DNA from 3 places in the Citrobacter sp. C1 genome. Region 1 is predicted to be linked to each of the others. Evidence: riboswitches for the same ligand, from Rfam matches in the RefSeq annotation. Region 1 holds a riboswitch; each other region holds the start of a gene.
What was found. A riboswitch is a leader RNA that binds a small molecule or an ion and turns the genes downstream of it on or off. The one in region 1 is predicted to bind cobalamin.

Region 1 (3,282 bases):
TTCTCTGTTTCGCTGTCCAGGCCGCTGCGCGGTGGATCAACAAAAATGGTTTCACACTGGTAACTCTTCAGGTCGACGCCCTGTAAACGGTTGAACTCGCGCACCCCATTCATCGCCTGAGTAAACTCTTCTGCAGCCATACGAATAATTTGCACGTTATCAATATGGTTAGCCGCAATATTGTACTGCGCGGCAGCCACGGACGGTTTAGCGATTTCAGTGGCCAGTACGCGGTTGAAGTTCTGCGCCAGCGCTAACGAGAAGTTGCCATTGCCACAGTACAATTCAAGCAGGTCGCCCTGCGAATCTTTGGTGACATCAATCGCCCATTCCAGCATCTGAATGTTCATGGCGGCATTCGGCTGCGTGAAGCTGTTCTCAACCTGGCGGTAGATAATCTCTTTACCCGCAACCGGCAAACGTTCATCGATGTAATCTTGATCCAACGCGATTTTGGTTTTGGTCGCCCGGCCAATCAGATGCACATTCAGGTTTTGCGCGCGTAGCGCATCCCGCAGTGCTTCGGCTTCCTGACGCCATTCGTCATCTAACTTTTTATGGTACAGCATGGATACCACCGCCTGATTGCTCATGGTGGTGAGGTAATCAATCTGGAACAATTTATGACGCAGGATGTGATTGTGACGAACGCCGTCAATCATGGCTGTCATCAGCGTGTTGATGAGTTCGCTGGCTGCCGGAAAGCTGTCGACGCGAATACGGCTTTTGGTCTGGCTTTCAAACATGATGTGATACAGGTCGTCACCGTCATGCCACAGGCGGAATTCAGCGCGCATGCGGTAATGACTGACCGGCGAGCGAAACACTTCCGGAGCCTGATCAGTAAATGGCGTCATTAAGCTCTGTAAACGAGCCACTTTATCGGCTAGCTGCGCGTCATACTGTTCTGTCGGGAGGTGTTCGGGGGTCATGATGCGTCCTGAAAAATAAAAGTACGCGGGGATTGTAGGGATTGCTCAGTAGATGTCCAGTTATTGATGATTTCTAATATTGTGATACGCAGTCTGGACAGTCGGTAATAACAAACTGTAGCATCCGCGTTCCGGTCCTGTGAGTTAAAAGGGAATCCAGTGTAAATCTGGAGCTGACGCGCAGCGGTAAGGAAAGGTGAAATGAGAGCGTAAGCAGACACTGCCTTTGGGTGGGAAGTCTTCATTTCTTTTTATTCGCTATATTGAATAACCTTCCAAGCCCGAAGACCTGCCGGCTAACGTCGCATCTGGTTTTCATCATCGCGTACTATCGGTGGGACCTGCGGCATCCTTCTTATATTGTGGATGCTTTACAATGATCAAAAAATCATTGCTGCTGACGGCACTTTCCGTCGCGGCATTTTCTGGTTGGGCGCAGGATGCTAGCCCGGATACTCTCGTCGTTACGGCTAACCGTTTTCAGCAACCCCTTAGTGCAGTGCTTGCTCCCATCACCGTTGTTACGCGCCAGGAAATCGATCGCTGGCAATCTACCTCTGTGAATGACGTTCTTCGCCGCCTGCCGGGTGTCGATATCGCGCAATACGGTGGTATGGGACAAAATTCGTCTATTTCTATTCGTGGGACCAACGCCAGTCATGTACTGGTGCTGATTGACGGCGTGCGCCTGAATTTAGCTGGGGTGAGTGGTGCCGCCGATCTCAGCCAGTTCCCGGTATCACTGGTGCAACGTATTGAATACATTCGTGGGCCGCGTTCCGCTGTTTATGGTTCTGATGCGATCGGCGGTGTGGTGAATATCATTACCACGCGAGAAAAACCGGGGACGGAATTGACCGCCGGTGTGGGCAGTAATGGTTATCAGAATTACGACATCTCGACGCAGCAACAGCTCGGTGAGAATACGCGCGTGACGCTGATGGGGGATTATGCCTATACCAAAGGTTTTGACGTTGTCGCCTACGGTAGCACTGGTGAGCAAGCGCAGCCCGATAAAGATGGTTTTTTAAGTAAGACGCTGTACGGCGCACTGGAACATAACTTCTCCGACACCTGGAGCGGGTTTGTGCGCGGCTATGGCTATGATAACCGCACCAATTATGATTCTTACTACTATCCAGGCACGCCGTTAGTCGATACCCGTAAGCTCTATAGCCAAAGCTGGGATGCCGGACTGCGCTTTAATGGCGAGCAAATCCAATCACAACTGGTTTCCAGCTACAGCCATAGCAAAGACTACAACTATGACCCGGACTATGGTCGCTACGACTCCTCGGCAACCCTGGATGAGATGAAGCAATATAACGTGCAGTGGTCAAACAGTATCGTGGTTGGCCATGGCAATGTGGGCGCTGGCGTCGACTGGCAAAAGCAAACCACAGAGCCAGGCACCGGGTATGTTACGGACGGTTACGATCAGCGTAATACCGGTATTTATCTGACCGGGTTGCAACAGCTTGGCGACTTCACCTTCGAAGGCGCGGCGCGCAGCGACGACAACTCCCAGTTTGGTCGGCATGGCACATGGCAAACCAGCGCCGGATGGGCGTTCATTGACGGCTATCGTTTCATTGCTTCTTATGGCACCTCTTATAAAGCACCTAATCTGGGGCAGCTGTACGGTATGTATGGCAATGCAAACCTTGATCCTGAAGAGAGCAAGCAGTGGGAAGGGGCGTTTGAAGGGTTAACGGCGGATGTAAACTGGCGTTTGTCAGGATATCGCAACGATATCGATAACATGATCGATTATGACCCCCACACTCTGAAATACTATAACGAAGGGAAAGTGCGGATTAAAGGCGTTGAAGCGACGGCGAGTTTCGATACGGGTCCGCTGGCGCATACGCTGAGCTATGACTATGTCGATGCGCGTAATGCGATTACGGACAAGCCGCTGGCCCGCCGTTCCAAACAGCAGGTGAAGTATCAGCTCGATTGGCAGGTCTATGATTTTGACTGGGGCCTGACGTATCAATATCTGGGAACACGATATGACAAGGACTATGTCACTAACCAGCCGGTAAAATTGGGTGGAGTGAGTTTGTGGGATCTGGCGGTGTCATATCCGATCACCTCACAGCTGACAGTTCGTGGTAAAATCGCCAACCTGTTCGATAAAGATTACGAGACAGTTTATGGCTACCCAACTGCAGGACGGGAATACACCTTGTCTGGCAGCTACACTTTCTGATCCACGTCCCACCGTGCTGGTGTTTGATTCCGGCGTCGGTGGGTTGTCGGTCTACAATGAGATCCGCAACCTCTTGCCGGATCTCCACTATATATACGCTTTCGATAACGTTGCCTTTCCTTATGGAGAGAAGAG
Region 2 (3,282 bases), 2.4 Mb from region 1:
CGCCTGGCACCGGTTAACGTAGACGTACCGGACGATGTGCTGGTGCTGCGCGTGATTGGCCCGCTGTTCTTTGCCGCAGCGGAGGGATTGTTTACCGATCTCGAAACACGTATTGCAGGCAAGCGCATCGTGGTACTGAAGTGGGATGCCGTCCCGGTACTGGATGCCGGTGGTCTGGACGCCTTCCAGCGTTTTGTTAAACGACTGCCGGAAGGCTGTGAATTACGTATCAGTAATCTGGAGTTCCAACCGCTACGCACCATGGCGCGTGCGGGTATCCAACCCATCCCCGGCCGTCTGGCGTTCTTCCCGAACCGTGACGCCGCACTGGCTGATATTTAACGTTTAGTGATGGCCGGCAGGCTTTGCTTGTCGGTCACTCTTCACTTCTGCAATCCCCGCTGAGTTGCTATTATCATTTCCCCTACTCCTGATAATACCCACAACAATGAACCCTAATGCTACGTATACCTTTCGCGAAATTACCGAGTCGGATATTCCCGCCGTTCAGTCATTTATTATCCGTCATTTAAATCTCTATTTTCAGGCTAACAGGCCCACTCCACGTCCTGACGAAGACATATTAGATTTACGTTCACACTACCTGCACCACCCCCGAAATCTACTGCTCGGCGTGTGGGATGCACACCAGCAACTTATCGCTACGCTGGCAGTGTGTCAGTACGATGACAGAATCATGGCATTGCGCGGGCGCTATGATTTAGCCAACACCGCAGAAATTTGCCGCTGTTACGTGGAACAGGAACACCGCCGTCGAGGTATAGGCCGCCAACTTATGACACTGGCAGAAGCATATTGTCAGCATCAGCAATATAAAACGCTCTACTTGCATACCCATCATTTTTTACCCGGCGGCTATCAGTTTTGGTGCAACAATCACTTTAACGTGTTCCTTGATGAAGGTGGCGAGCAACAAATTGTCCATATGGAAAAACACATTGAAAAATGTGATGTGGCGCAGATTATTTAATAAGCGTGTATTTCTCACTATTCATTTTATTCTTTTTCAACACCACATCGTTAATTGATCAACATCAAATAATTCTCATTTAATTTACCAAATATTTATTATCTTCGGCACATCACAATGAACCATTAAAGATTAACCACATGATTTAAAAGGAATTAAAAATGACAATTAAATACTACCTACTTATTACAGCGGTTGACGCAATATTAGCATACCGATACAGTCCGCTCCGACAGTATTTCAAAGCGCAGTCATGCTTTTGAAACGGAATATGGTGCGGATGATTTCTCTCTTATGCCATAGCTGCCCCCGCAACTGTAAGCGGATGCTGAATATCTCTGTGTAGTGATGATTCACTACAGGTCACTGTAAAATATTTTTATGGGAAGGCCGATATTCTGATTACCGTAAGCCAGGAGACCTACTGTCATGGTTTTATACATTGAGTGGACGGGATGGTCCATGGGGTGATTTATTTGACGAATGAACAAAATTGATTCCTGATCAAACTGGCAACAATATGTTTTATTTTCATATTATTTTGCCTGAATGTCATGATGAAATGTCATCTATCGTCATGCGCCTGTCCCGCGAAATAAATAATGACCAGACGCTGAAGCGCTGGCATCAACGGGACAATGATAATGTATTCTGTTTTTACCTCTGCTTATTGCAAATATTCACTTCTGGCGCTGACCGGCGCGGCACTCTTCCTGACCAGTAATATGGCGACGGCAGCAAAGACGCAATATCCGCTGACTATCAAAAACTGTGGTCGAGATATTACCTTTAATAAAGCCCCGCAGCGCGTGACCACAGTGGGTCAGAACAGCACTGAAATCCTCTATTCTTTGGGTCTGGCCGATCGCGTTGTAGGCACATCGCTGTGGTTTGGCCCGGTTCCTGAACAGTACAAAGCGGCGAATGACAAGATTGCAGTCATCGCGCAAAACATACCCAGCTTTGAAGGCATTATCGCCAAAAAACCAGACCTGGTTGCCAGCCAGTTTGAATGGCAGATTGGCCCCGCGGGGACGGTTGCCTCTTATGAACAATTCAGTGAACTCAACGTTCCGGTTTATACCGCCCCTGCCGATTGTGCAAAAGACAATGAAGACGGCGGCGATGGTGTGCGTAAAGGCATGTTTGATATCGCCATGGTCTACCAGGAAGTTGCCGATCTGGCCAAAATCTTCGATGTGCAGGACAAGGGCGATGAGCTGATAGCCAGCCTCAAAGCCCGCGAGGCCGCAGCCAAAACGAAGATCACCGGCATGGAGAATAACGTTTCTGCCGTCTTCTGGTTCTCCAGCGCCGATCTGCAGCTTGATCCGTATGTTGCCGGTAAATTTGGCCCCGCCGCGTGGATCGCACAAACCCTCGGGGTAAAAAATGTCATTGATTCCGCGGAAGAGTGGCCGACTGTCGGCTGGGAAACCATTGCCAAAGCCAGTCCATCGGTGATTGTTCTCGGCGAGATGGGCCGTCGCCGTTTCCCGGCGGATGACTGGAAAGTCAAAATGGAATACCTCAAGTCTGACCCGGTTACCCGTCTTATCCCGGCGGTGAAAGACAACCACCTGCCGGTGATTGATGTCCAGACCATGAATGCGGGCATCAGAACCCTTGACGGGCTGGAAAAACTCGCCGATGCGCTGGTGCAATACGGTCTTGCACACCCGCAGGCCACTCATTAATCCTCGTCGCGCGTGATGTCATGCACGGGCATCACGCGCTTTCGCACTCAGGAAAGCCATCAACAATGAGCGAATTACGCAGGACGCGTCGGGCGATGAGTCAGTTTACCCAGCGAACGCTGCTGCACAGCCTGTGGGTCAGCGTGGTGATGTGCGGGGTGCTGCTGGCGGGGATCTCCATCGGTGAGACGTTTATCCCGTGGCAGCATGTCACCCACACGCTGGCAAACCACCTGTTTGGCAGCCAATATCCGGTAGACGCGCTGGATGCTGGGATCATCTGGAACTACCGCCTGACCCGTGCGCTTGTCTCTGCCTGCTGCGGTGCCTGTCTGGCCGTTTCCGGCGTGGTGCTGCAATCACTACTGCGTAATGCGCTGGCCGAACCTTATCTGCTGGGGATCTCGGCCGGGGCATCGACGGGAGCGGTGCTGATCGCGCTGACCGGGCTGGGTGCGGGGATTATCAGCATGTCGCTCGGGGCGTTTATCGGCGCGCTGACGGCATTTCTGTTTGTCGCACTGCTGGCCGTGGCCGCAAGGGGTAAAAACGGGTCCGCCACCACGCAAATTATTCTCGCCGGGATCGCCAGCT
Region 3 (3,282 bases), 2.3 Mb from region 1:
GGCCAGCTCTGCGGATCGCCAATGATAAAATCAAGCAGCCAGGCGACACACCACGCGAGCAGTGTCATTTCACGCTCCTCGCGGCGTCTAGCCAGTGATTAAGCATCTCAGGACGCTGAGCAAAATGAACGTGCAGGTAGCTGGCAAACGCATTGCCAACCTGCCAACCGCCAGACCACGCCTGTAACGTTTCGCCATCGCGAACTTTGCGACAGCTCGTCACGGCCTGGGTTTGAGGGGTAAAATCGGAATAGTGAAATTCATGTCCGCGCAGCACGTCACCGGGCGCAGCGAGTAAGGTTTGTTGTTCGGCCTGCGCTTCACAATAGCCAAATCGGGTCAGACGTTTGCCCATTTTGCTGTGACCGGGAATAATATCCGCCATCGGCCAGATATCGCCGTTGCTGTCTTCCAGCGAACTCCCCAGGTACATCAGACCACCGCACTCCGCGTAAATCGCCACACCGCGCTGATGAGCCGCACGCAGTTGCGCCAGCATGGTGGAATTTTGGGCAAGCCCGGCAGCGTGCAGCTCAGGGTATCCGCCCCCTAGCCAGATCATCTGGCAATCAGGGAGACGGCTGTCGTGTAGCGGGCTGAAACGGACAATATTGAGGCCCGTGCGCGCCAGTAGCGTAATGTTATCCGGATAGTAGAAGTTGAATGCTTCGTCATCAGCAATGGCAAGCGTCAGTCCAGCTCCGGCATCGGAGGCAGGAAGCGCGGGCCATTCGCCCACCGGTGGGGTGTCTAACTGGCTTAAGGCCAGCAGCGCGTCGATATCTAACGTTTGCTCAAGCGTTGTAGCAAATTCCTGCCACGGCAACTGATTGACGATTGATTCCCGCGCGGTCACCAGTCCCAGATGACGCTCAGGGAGCGCCACGCCATCGACGCGGGGAACATAGCCCAATACCGGTATCGAACAGTAGCGTTCGATGGCGACTTTAAGTAGCTGGTAATGCGTTTCGCTGTTTACCCGGTTAACAATCACGCCAGCAATGTTCAGCGTTGGATCAAAATGCTGGAATCCCATCACCGTGGCGGCAATTGACGTTGAGACGGCTTTACCGTCCACCAGCAAAATGACCGGACAGCCCAGCTGCTTCGCCATCGCGGCGGAACTGCAGTAATTGGGGTCCGTACCATAACCGTCATACAACCCCATAACGCCTTCGATGACGGCGATATCCGCATGCTGCATATGTTCGCAAAATAAGGCGTTCAGCGTGGAAGTGGGGAGCATGAAGCTATCAAGATTGCGGGAGGCTGTGCCAGATACGGCGGTATGCCAGCCGGTATCCAGATAATCAGGACCGACTTTGCAAGGCTGGACGCGCAAACCGCGTTTTTTCAGCAGACTCAACAAGCCCAGCGTTACCGTGGTTTTACCACAGCCGCTTCCGGTACCTGCAAGAACAAACGCGCGAAAATTGGCCGCCATACCCTGATCCTGTTCAGGGTGGTAGGGGTGTAGAGATACCCAGTCTTTCGACTGTATGCATCTGAGCAACCCACTTCCCACCGAAGTTGTTGGTAGTCACTGACAGGCAGGTCTTCTGGCTTAGCGTCATTCTCACCCGTCCTTCCCAATCTCGCGATCAGTGGTCTATACGGGGTCGTCAGCATCACAGCAGCGGGGGCTGCGGGGGATTCTCACCCCCTTCCCTACCACAAACGTGGTAAACCTGTCAGCTCAGGAGCAAATTCTATTAAGCTCCAGGCATGAGATGAATTAACACACCTCATGACAAAAATTCATTTAAATATCTTTTACGCTCATTCAGCCAATGTTATGGCGTCATTCAGCTTATTCTTAAGTTTGCATTCCGTATGAAAGCTTCAATTAATAATAAAGAAAGTCATTCACACAGACACTGTATCTCATCACAAAAATAAAAACTGGTGCAGTTTATCCTTCAGACACTATTACTTTGTTGCGCTATGACAATTTATTGTCTTCTATCCTTATTTTTCATTTTATAATGACGGACATACAATACGATATCAAAAATCGGCAATAGCAAAATATTGCTATTTATGCTGACTCTTCGGACGAAACAACACTAATTTGCTGGCGAAAAGCCTGCGGCGTCACCTGGTATGTCTGGCGGAAAACTTTGCAAAAATAACTGGTTTGCGAAAAGCCTAAATTTCGCGCAATACTGGCAATACTCCAGTCACTATGACAAAGCAACTCTTTAGCACTTGCCATTCGCTGTTGGTTTACCCAGGCATTAAAACCGATCCCCTGATATTTTTTGAACAGCTTGCTGAAATAGTACGGACTGAGATAAACATGCGAAGCCACCTCCTCGAGGCGAAGCTCATCCGACAAATGTGCGTCGATATAGCGCAACGCTTTTTTCATTTTACTGTCATGAGGAGTCGGGCTACGGGTTGGACGCACCGACTCTGACTGCTGTGTACTGTCTTTAATGACAACGAAATTCAATTGTTTTTTAAGGCAATTTTCAACAATCAACTTCAACAAATCTGCAGAGGCGATGACGCGAGAATAGTCCATTTCCGGAACATTACGAAATTCATTGAGCAGTTCGGGATCGGCTTGCCAGCGATCATCGACACTCAAAATATCAACCAGGCCTACGTCATTGCTTAAGCGCACCTGACCGCATAAAACAAAACCAACCAAGTGGCCTGCAATCACCAAAGGGATAGAAAAATCGGTAAGGCCGGCATGACAGCGATAAATACACGGCTGGTCTGATTTTGATGCTTCAAGGCCCCCACAACGATCGCTCATACGGCATCGCGTGCTGTGCTGCGGATGCTGGCGCATCAACTGGCAGAAAGGGGTAAAATTAAAGAGTTCAGAAATTTCATCACCGTGAATATTGACAACCACAACGGCCAGACTGGTGGCCTGTGCAAAATCCTGTGCGATTTTATTAATGAGTTCTGAGTTCAGGGCGCTCGCAGAAATCATGATAAAACCTCTCAGTTAATTTATTGTTATAAATAAAAACACATTATTCACATTCACTTTTCATCTCGCTATTAGACGCAATGATAAAAGGTGTTAATGGACCATAACAAAAGTCTCCCATTGTGGGGAGACTTTTTAAGCTGTTCAGGAAACCGGATCACGAAATCAGTTTTTGCATTTCAGAAATAAACAATTTCCATGAAGCTAGCTCTCATTTTCCTCCAGCTTACAAGTATTACACGGTAAATTTTTGCCAATAAAGTAACGATAAATTGCTGCCCCGGCGCACGCACCGATGATCGGTGCCACAATCGGGACGATAAAGTATGGGA

Region 2: linked by a shared signal. The riboswitch ahead of IB214_RS10520 (ABC transporter substrate-binding protein) and the one ahead of btuB (TonB-dependent vitamin B12 receptor BtuB) in region 1 are both predicted to bind cobalamin.
Region 3: linked by a shared signal. The riboswitch ahead of IB214_RS09590 (cobyrinate a,c-diamide synthase) and the one ahead of btuB (TonB-dependent vitamin B12 receptor BtuB) in region 1 are both predicted to bind cobalamin.

Annotation. Positions count from the first base shown of each region.
Region 1 is NZ_CP115035.1:4,775,978-4,779,259, reverse strand. Features, by position in the region: gene trmA (tRNA (uridine(54)-C5)-methyltransferase TrmA) at 1-932, opposite strand, end outside; cobalamin riboswitch at 1,048-1,244, shown strand; gene btuB (TonB-dependent vitamin B12 receptor BtuB) at 1,309-3,147, shown strand; gene murI (glutamate racemase) at 3,092-3,282, shown strand, end outside.
Region 2 is NZ_CP115035.1:2,169,365-2,172,646, reverse strand. Features, by position in the region: gene dauA (C4-dicarboxylic acid transporter DauA) at 1-342, shown strand, start outside; gene IB214_RS10525 (GNAT family N-acetyltransferase) at 449-991, shown strand; cobalamin riboswitch at 1,208-1,435, shown strand; gene IB214_RS10520 (ABC transporter substrate-binding protein) at 1,636-2,688, shown strand; gene IB214_RS10515 (iron ABC transporter permease) at 2,754-3,282, shown strand, end outside.
Region 3 is NZ_CP115035.1:1,999,312-2,002,593, reverse strand. Features, by position in the region: gene cbiB (adenosylcobinamide-phosphate synthase CbiB) at 1-68, opposite strand, end outside; gene IB214_RS09590 (cobyrinate a,c-diamide synthase) at 65-1,444, opposite strand; cobalamin riboswitch at 1,532-1,707, opposite strand; gene pocR (regulatory protein PocR) at 2,039-2,950, opposite strand; gene pduF (propanediol diffusion facilitator PduF) at 3,155-3,282, opposite strand, start outside.